Regions from separate parts of the Neptunomonas japonica JAMM 1380 genome, predicted to be linked through region 3. Evidence: predicted binding sites of a transcription regulator. Region 3 holds the regulator's gene; each other region holds the start of a gene.
What was found. Region 3 encodes FNR, which switches genes on or off when oxygen is low (the NO sensors DNR and NnrR bind a similar motif). Its sites were predicted from a motif close to TTGATNTANATCAA; they were not measured.
Positions count from the first base shown of each region.

Region 1: the regulator FNR is predicted to act here: its motif matches at 1,640-1,653, upstream of ppk2 (polyphosphate kinase 2).
Region 2: the regulator FNR is predicted to act here: its motif matches at 1,788-1,801, upstream of NEJAP_RS11645 (YdcH family protein).

Region 1 is NZ_AP014546.1:3,034,697-3,037,981, forward strand. It holds gene NEJAP_RS14180 (type I secretion system permease/ATPase) at 1-1,441, opposite strand, end outside; gene ppk2 (polyphosphate kinase 2) at 1,715-2,611, shown strand; gene NEJAP_RS14190 (phosphatase) at 2,627-2,854, shown strand; cobalamin riboswitch at 2,943-3,105, shown strand; gene NEJAP_RS14195 (TonB-dependent receptor family protein) at 3,138-3,285, shown strand, end outside.
Region 2 is NZ_AP014546.1:2,469,881-2,473,165, reverse strand. It holds gene NEJAP_RS11655 (SDR family oxidoreductase) at 1-72, opposite strand, end outside; gene aroA (3-phosphoshikimate 1-carboxyvinyltransferase) at 355-1,635, opposite strand; gene NEJAP_RS11645 (YdcH family protein) at 1,878-2,120, shown strand; gene NEJAP_RS19375 (ABC transporter transmembrane domain-containing protein) at 2,276-3,085, shown strand; gene NEJAP_RS19370 (ABC transporter ATP-binding protein) at 3,027-3,285, shown strand, end outside.
Region 3 is NZ_AP014546.1:1,421,867-1,425,151, reverse strand. It holds gene hemN (oxygen-independent coproporphyrinogen III oxidase) at 1-900, shown strand, start outside; gene fnr (fumarate/nitrate reduction transcriptional regulator Fnr) at 984-1,766, shown strand; gene NEJAP_RS06420 (adenine phosphoribosyltransferase) at 1,950-2,492, shown strand; gene NEJAP_RS06415 (alpha/beta hydrolase) at 2,558-3,285, shown strand, end outside.

The sequences.
Region 1 (3,285 bases), 1.6 Mb from region 3:
TACGTTGACGCTGCCCTGCCGATAATAAATGTGCTGTTATTTTTGTGGCATAACCATCAGCCAGCTGCAAAACCATTTGATGCACACCCGCAGCCATAGCAGCGGCAACTACTTTGTCAGGGTCAACCTGACCAAAACGAGCAATATTTTCACTCACAGTACCTTCAAGCAATTCTATATCTTGAGGAAGGTAACCAATGTGCTCACCTAAAACTTCACGATCCCACTGCTTCATCTCGGCACCATCAAGACGAATAGCGCCTCTTGTTGTTGGGTATATACCCAGCATGGCGCGGATCAATGTCGACTTACCAGCCGCACTAGGACCAATAACAGCAACCGACGTCCCCGGCTCAATTTTGAAGCTAATATCCTGTAAAACAGGCTCTGTACTACCTCCCAGCGCAACAACAACCTTCTTAAACTCAACCAACCCCTGAGGAGGAGGAAGCGGCATCGGAGGCTCTGTCACTTTAGAGTTCTCAAGCAGACTCGTTAAACGCGTATATGCACTTCTAGCACCCAAAAAGCTTTTCCACGAATTGATAAGCTGATCTATCGGTGCCAGAGCTCGCCCTAACAAGATAGAACCTGCAATCACTGTCCCGCCAGATATGTCTCCTTGAATAGCCAAATACGCACCCAAACCAAGCATTAACGACTGCATAGTGGTACGAAAGGTCTTTGATACTGTTGTAATCAACCCGCCCTGACGGCTCGCCCTCGTTTGTAATTCAAGTAGCTGATCCTGCTTTTGCTGCCAGCGGGCGCGCAAGCGCGGCAACATCCCCATAGCCTCAATAACTTCTGAATTACGTAAGTTAAGCTGCGTTTCTTGAGTATTCTCAATATTGAGTTTATTCGCATCTTGAATATCTCTACGTGTGATTCGCTCATTAACGACAGCAAGAATAATCAAAAATATAGCGGCAGCCAGCGCGATGCTTCCCATTAAAGGATGGAAAAGATAAACAACACCTAGGTAGATAGGCAACCATGGCGCATCAAACAGTGTTAAAAGACTAGCACCACCCAAAAACTGGCGCAGCGTCAATAAATCTGACAAAGGCTGCGCAGTAGCAACACTGCCGCCAGAAGTCAGCGCCTGATGAAACAGAGAATCAAATACGCGTGGCCCTAGAGTTTTTTCCAACCTGTTACCCGTCACTATTAACACCTGTGACCTAACCCACTCTAACGTTCCCATCACCAAAAATAGAAAGACCAATAACAGCGTTAGCATTAACAGCGTTGATTCACTGCTGCTCGTTAAAACACGATCATAAACTTCGAGCATGTAGATAACAGGTGCCAGCATCAAAATATTGATGCAAAAGCTAAAAACCCCAGTTGATACAAAGGAAGTACGCGAAGCCGATAATGCCTGATATAACTCAGATTTTTCCACAGATTCTTTTGGGTTGTGTGACTGTGATTTCATAGTTTAACTGGATTCCATACGTTAATCAGGTGAGTGCACATTACTATAAACCTATATTTATTCAGTACTTTTTTATCAACAGCTTAGCGCCAAAAAAATAACAAACTATATCGAGACTAGAACTGAATACAAAATATTTCTATATTTACCTATCAAAAATGACATTTCGTAACATTTACATCAAATATCACTAATTAAGTGACTCGGATCAAAGGATTTGTCCCTAGAGAGAGGATAATTATTAATCATAAACAATCTTCAAAGGAGACAATGATGGATGATCTGGTAAAAGCCCCCGCGCAAGAAGCTATTGAAACACTTGAGGCTGCATCTGAGCTGAATGACTCAGCATCAGCAGAACAACAAGAAGAAAATAACACCAATACTCAAAAGCGAATCTCCCGCAAAGAGTACGAAGCCACTAAAAAAGATCTGCAAATTGAGCTACTCAAAATGCAGAGCTGGGCGCGTGAAACCGGAGAGAGAATTGTCATCCTATTTGAAGGTCGTGATGCCGCAGGTAAAGGGGGAACGATCAAGCGCTTTATGGAACACCTAAACCCTCGTGGCGCTAGAGTTATCGCTTTAGAAAAACCTACCGAAGAAGAAAAAGGTCAATGGTACTACCAGCGTTACGTCAAACACCTTCCAACCAAAGGGGAAATTCTGCTGTTTGACCGCTCTTGGTATAACCGAGCCGGTGTTGAAAGAGTTATGAATTTCTGCTCTCCAGCAGAATATCTTGAATTTATGCGCCAAACACCTGACTTTGAACGCATGCTGGTTCGTAGCGGTATTAGACTTTATAAATTCTGGTTTTCAGTTAGCCGTGATGAGCAGTTTGAACGATTCCAAGCACGCAAAGTGGCACCACTGAAGCAATGGAAATTATCCCCAATTGATCTTGCATCACTTGATAAGTGGGATGCATACACAGAAGCAAAAGAAGCGATGTTCTTTTATTCTGATACAGCAGATGCTCCTTGGACGGTTATCAAATCAGACGATAAGAAACGTGCACGTATTAATGCCATGCGCTTTGTCTTGAGCTCTCTTCCTTATCCCAATAAAAATCCGGATATCGACCTAACACCCGATCCACTTATTGTTGGTAATGCACGCGACATTCATGAGCAAGATGAACATATTTTCTTGCCTGACAATACATAACACGGAGGTAGAACCATGTCTCAGAAGCAAACGCAGCACTCACATAATGTTGTTGAGTCCTTTAAAGGGAAATTATCAACAGAACTGCAAAGCCAGATTGGCGACTCGAATTTTTCAGCATTAGAATTGATTGTAGAATCAGCTATCAGCACTGCCGTGCTTGAAGAACTCGAAAAAGCAGCCGACCGTATCGAGAAACTATCGCATGACATCCGTAATTTTGCCGAAAGTTATGATAGCTAGACGATAAAAAAGTGGCTGTTCACAAACCATTTGTGCACAGCCTACATCCCTCCCCCTTACATTGCATCACGAAAAACCTCCCTGTAAACTTCGCCCCAGCCATCCAGGTGCCTCTAATAAGGTTAAACGGGAAGAACGGTGCGTATGACGCTAGCCATAAAGCCAATACAAAGCCGACACTGCCCCCGCAACGGTAATCGATCCATACAAGATTGAGAGTCCGGATACCGGCCTGCTTCTCATCCAACTCAATGCGCGGCGGGTGCATACCCTGAGGTTTTACATGTATCGATTAACACCTATGCTAGCAGTAGTAGCGTTAGCTAATATGCCATCTATTTCTTTTGCCTCTTCAATAACCAACCAACCCCTTCATATAACGGTATCAGGTACACGTTCATTATTATCAGAAGAGATGTCGGGAAAATCAG
Region 2 (3,285 bases), 1.0 Mb from region 3:
AGATAAGCGAGCAACCAGTTCTTTTCCAATGCGCCCAGTAGCCGAGGTAACCAGAACAATCGCTTTGGTCATTGAGTGTCTCTCCGAATAAAAATTTAAATGATCTGTTGTAAAGACGGGGTAAATGAAGATGACAGTGAGCTGTATGCCGTTACCCTTTTGTTGCATATTCTGTTAGTTGTTGATCTTTCGGGTAGGGCCAGTTAAGAGGTTATTCTAGAGCCTAGAGAAGTAAGGTGTTTGATGGGGTGGCGTGTGGCTTAAAAAGACATGCTTGTGGGTTATGGACCACATTTAGAGGCTTTAGGTGTGGAAGGGCGTGCCAGTCATCATAACGGGCACGCATTGTGCGTTTTATTGGCAAATGCTTTTAAATAGATCAAAGTACTCAGGGAATGTTTTGCGTGTGCATCCCGGGTCATTAATTGTTACCGGTGTGTCACTAAGAGCAACCAGTGAAAAGCACATAGCCATGCGGTGATCATCGTAGGTATCAATGGCGGCGTGTTGGAGCTGTGCAGGTGGGGTTACTTCAATAAAGTCATCACCTTCAACGACAATGGCGCCCACTTTACGTAGCTCTGTTGTCATTGCTGCTAGGCGGTCTGTCTCTTTTACTCGCCAATTGTAGATGTTTCGAATCGCTGTGGTGCCTTTAGCAAACAGTGCGGTTGTGGCAATTGTCATAGCGGCATCGGGTATGTGGTTTAGATCCATATCAACAGCGGTTAGCTCTTTGCCTTTTGTGACCTCTATAAAGGTTGGCCCGTAAGTAACCTTGGCTCCCATCGCTTCAAGTACTTCGGCAAAGCGTTTATCACCTTGTACGCTGTCAGCTCCCACGCCATAAACGCGCACAGTACCGCCGGCAATAGCAGCCGCTGCTAGGAAGTAGGATGCAGAGGATGCATCTCCTTCAACCATAATCTCGCCAGGTGAGCGGTACTGTTGTCCCGAGCGAATAACAAATGACTGGTAATTGTTATTAATCACCTCAACACCAAATAAGGACATGGTATGTAAGGTGATATCGATATAAGGCTTAGACACAAGTTCGCCATCAACATGGATGGTTAAGTCGTTTTTAGCCAGTGGGGCTGCCATGAGTAATGCCGTTAGGAACTGGCTTGAGATATTACCCTTAATACTAACTTCGCCGCCTTGTAATCCATTGGCTTTGATATTAAGAGGTGGATAGCCCTGCGTACCAAGGTAATCGATGTCAGCACCGAGAGTTCTTAATGCGTCTACGAGGTCGCCAATTGGGCGCTCGTACATGCGTGGTTCACCTGTTAATTCATATTCTCCACTGCCTAGGCAAAGAGCTGCGCAGAGGGGGCGCATAGCTGTTCCTGCATTGCCCAAAAACAGTGGGTGTTCTGTTTTCCCTAAAGACTGTCCTCGTCCGCTAACGGTGCAAGATTGGCGGTCTTCCGATAGCTTATAACTAATACCAAGTGAGCTTAATGCTGTCAGCATATGGCGTATATCATCACTGTCTAATAGGTTGGTGATAGTAGTATCGCCTTCTGCGAGGGCAGCAAGCAGCAAAATACGATTAGATAGGCTTTTTGAACCTGGAATCTGTACCTCACCGGCAACAGAAGAAATAGGCTGGAGTGTCAGGCTTTCCATTAAATTTAGGGCTCTATAGTGGACAATTATCAGGGGTATATAACCTACCTTGTGTTGCTCATAAGGTCGAGAGTAAATACATAAAAAATATCTATAAATAGTGATATTTATCTTTTGCTGATAGGGGCTTTTAGCGTATTCAGTAAGCTATGTTGATGAGCGTCAATGAACGATAACTCTATATCAGGGATACTGCTTATGAAGAAAAAAGAAAAATGTAACCCATCAAGGAAATACATAATATGAGCATTGAACATCACGATTTAATACATGAATTACCAGAGTTTCGCGATCAGATTCACTCTCTTAAAATGAATGATGCACATTTCTCCAAATTGTTCGCTGAATATCATACTCTCACTAAGCAAGTTGAGCGCATGGAGTCAGAAGCAGAGCCGGTTACAACGTATACAGAAGAAGAGCTAAAGGTTAAGCGTCTTCATTTAAAAGACCAGTTATACGCAATGCTGCGCGCTTCAGCATAACGAGAGTTAGGTACGCTGTTTTCTCAATAGATATTGCTCGTACAACGCTAAATAAAACACCCGCCATCGCGGGTGTTTTTGTATCTGCTGCAATACTCGAAATAGGGGTATGTGGTATAAATACCTCATTTGTATTTTTATTTAGATAGGGTGATATGTCGTCTTTTCGATTTAGTTGGAATTATATTTTAAGTATTACCCTTGAGCATAAGCGCGAGCTCATTTTTGCAAACTGGGTAGCGATTTTTGCCACCGTTGCTTCTGTTCCTTTGCCTTTGCTGATGCCGTTGCTGGTGGATGAGGTTTTACTCGAAAAGCCGGGAATGCTGATTGAGACATTAGGGCCTTTTTTTCCTGAGCAGTGGCACGGCCCTGTGCTCTATATAGTAGCCATCTTAATTATCACTGTGGTGCTGCGGGCAATCGCACTGGTGCTTAACATTTGGCAGGCACGTCAGTTTACCATTATCTCTAAAGACATCATTTTCAGGATGAGAAAGATGATGCTGCACAGGCTAGGAAGAATATCCATGGCTGAGTATGAAACACTGGGTAGTGGTGCCGTTAGTTCTCATTTTGTAACCGATCTTGATACGGTTGACCGTTTTATCGGCAGTTCTGTTAGTCGCTTATTAATTGCATCATTGTCGATTATTGGTACGGCCATCATTCTTCTTTGGATGCACTGGGCATTAGCGCTTTTTATAATGTTTTTGAACCCGGTTGTTATCTACTTTACAACGGTAATCGGTAAGCGGGTAAAAGAATTAAAGAAGCATGAGAATAAATCTTATGAGGTTTTTCAGGGCGCGCTTACTGAAACCTTAGATGCTATTCAGCAGATTCGAGCGAGCAACCGTGAGCAACATTATTTAAGTCGTTTAGTAGGTGATGCTCGCGAAGTTCGTGACAATTCCAGTGCATATGAATGGAAAAGTGAAGCGGCGGGGCGGTTTAGTTTTTAGTTTTTTAATCGGTTTTGACCTATTTAGAGCCGTATCGATGCTGATGGTGGTATTTTCGGATCTATCTATTGGGCAAATGATGGCGGTATTTGGCTATTTATGGTTCATGATGGGGCCGGTTCAGGAAGTGTTAGGGATTCAGTATGCATATTATGGAGCTAAGGCTGCGCTGGCTCGACTCAATCGAATTTTGGAGCTGC
Region 3 (3,285 bases):
CTCAGAAAAGCCGGCTTCAACCGAATCAGCCTTGGCGTTCAGGATGTAAACCCCGTTGTTCAGAAAGCGGTTAATCGCATTCAACCCACCGAACAAACGGCAGCCGTGCTAACGGCCGCACGTGATCTTGGCTTCAAATCGATCAACATGGATCTCATATACGGGCTGCCTCACCAAACATTTGAAAGCTTCAATGCCACCCTTGATACCGTCATTGACATGAGCCCCGACCGCTTGTCCGTCTTTAATTATGCTCATATGCCCGATCGATTCCGCTCACAAAAACACATTAATGCAGAAGACCTACCAAGCCCTGAAACAAAATTAGCCATTCTTGAGTCCACTATTAATAAGTTACTCGATGCGGGTTATGTGTATATTGGCATGGACCACTTTGCAAAACCTGACGATGAACTAGCACTTGCTCAACAGAGTGGACAGCTTCATCGCAACTTCCAAGGCTACACTACCCACTCAGATTGTGATTTAGTTGCTATGGGCGTCTCCGCCATTAGTCAGATAGGGGATGTTTATTATCAAAATGAACATGACATTAACGCCTACTCTACAGCAGTTGATACACGCGCAAGCGCTATCCGACGCGGTGTGCAATTAAGCACAGACGACCAAATTCGTCGCGCCGTAATTACACAATTAATTTGCCATTTCGAGTTAGACCCAAAACCGATAGAAAAGCTATTTTGCATTGATTTTAAAGAGTATTTTTCACAAGAGCAGTCTGAATTACAACTCTTTGCTCAGGATGGCTTGATTCAACTAGACGGGCAGCGTATTCATGTAACTGCAGCAGGACGCTTGCTGATTAGACGTATCTGCATGGCCTTCGATCGCTACATCCCGAAACAACAAGCGACACAAGGTTTTTCTCGTATCATCTAATAGATACTTCACGCCTTCCTCGAAATGTTACATAATTAGCGGCTGAGTAGCCTCTCATTATGTAACAAACACAGGAATTGGCCATGAGCGATATAAAAAAGGAAGGGAAACTGCATAGCCTGCAACAAGCCCATTGTAATACATGTAGCCTAAGCTCACTTTGCCTTCCCGTCTCATTAAACAACACGGAAATGGAAAGCCTCGATAATATTATTGAGAAAAGCCGACCTCTAAAAAAAGGAGATCACCTATTTCATCAGGGTGACAACTTCGAATCGGTTTTTGCTATTCGTGCAGGCAGCGTTAAAAGCTACACCATTACCAATGAAGGCGAAGAGCAGATCACGGGCTTTTACTTTCCAGGGGAGCTGGTTGGTTTAAGCGGTTATGATAATCAACACTACCCGGTTTCCACTAAAATAATGGAAACTACAACGGTATGTGAAATTCCCTTTGATAATTTAGATACACTTTGTGGCCAGTTACCAGAGCTGAGACGCCAAGTAATGCGAACCATGAGCAAAGAGATTAGAGACGATCAACAAATGATGCTTCTCCTCTCAAAAAAGAACGCTGAAGAGCGCGTTGCTACGTTCCTCATTAAACTCTCTCAACGCTTTCAAGCGCGCGGTTACTCTGCTCATAAATTCAGACTATCGATGTCGCGCAATGAAATAGGTAACTACTTAGGATTAGCTGTAGAAACAGTGAGTCGTATTTTTACCCGCTTTCAAAAGAACAACCTAATTCAAGTTGACGGAAAAGAACTAGACCTGCTTGACTTAGACAGTTTATATGACGTTTCTGGAGAGTGTCATGGCAAAGACACTCCTACAGAAGTAGATGTACAGCAGCTTTCTATATAGCTTACAAAACTTACAAATAAAAAAACGCCGTTCAATTAATCGAACGGCGCTAGAAATAGTTGCACAAAGAAGTAGCCATCTCTATGTGTAACCCAACGCAATGATTAAACCGTATTTTCTTTTTGTAAACATTGAGCCATATCAAGCGTTAACGTTCCGGCTTGATTGAGGAGCCATTAGTACATGTCTTACGACGAATTTTATGTCAAGTCAGTTATCCGATCATTACCTGACTGGCCAGAGCCTGGTGTAGTCTTTCGCGACATCACGCCAATTTTCAAAGACCCTAAAGCATTACGCATGGTCGCAGACGCATTTATTCAGCGGTATATGAATTCAGAACTCACACACATTGCTTGCATTGACGCTCGAGGCTTCCTCATTGCTTCAATCATGGCTTACCAAATGCAGAAACCTTTAGTACTTGTACGTAAAAAAGGGAAATTACCAGGCGAAACCGTACACCAAGAATATAAGCTGGAGTATGGTACGGCGGCCGTAGAAATGCAGATAGACTCGGTAGGCCCGGGTGACCGCGTATTAGTATTCGATGACCTTATTGCAACCGGCGGGACTATTCTTGCTGCCTGCACCCTAATAAAGAAATTAGGTGCTGAAGTAATAGAAAGTGCTGCACTCGTTGATCTTCCAGACTTAAACGGCTCTATCCGTATTCAAGAAGCAGGTGTTCCCGTTTACACCATGCTGGCCTACGAAGGTCTGTAGCCTAAATTAGAGACCTCTGTTATTGTGAGCTTTCATATAAGCTTATAACAATAATAGAGGTTCGTATGTATAAAATCCTTCTAAACACCACCGCTCTTTTACTACTCACATCGCAACCTCTCTTTGCACAAGAAGTCACGACCAAGCACGAAAATCTCACATTAAATGCACAGATGCAATTCGCCGAAGGAAGCTCCTTCGCTGATGGTGTTGTACTCATTACACATGGCACGCTGGCACATAACAAAATGGAGCTCATTGAGACGTTACAGTTATTATTAAGCGACTCAGGCCTGAATTCTTTAGCCATTAATCTAAGTCTGGGTATTAACGATAGGCACGGCATGTATGATTGCCAGGTGCCACACAAGCATAAACATACAGATGCAATTAATGAAATAGGTGCTTGGACAAACTGGCTAAAAAACCAAGGTGCCCAAAACCTTGTGTTAATGGGCCACTCTCGCGGAGGAAACCAAACAGCATGGTTCGCAACCAATAACCCCACACAAATTAAAGCCCAGGTATTGCTCGCACCCGCCACATGGACTGATGAAGGTGAAAAAAATAATTACCAGCAACGCTATTCGCAATCTCTTACAAATATTTTATCTCAAGTTGAAAAAGCCAATAAAGATACTTGGCTTAAAGATACAAACTTCATTTATTGCGCCAATAGTCAGGTCAAAGCCGGGGCGTTTCTTAATTACTATCAAGCTGACGAGCGCTTCAACACACCTTTTCTCTTGAACGATATTAAGATACCAACGCTGGTTATCAGCGCCTCAGAAGA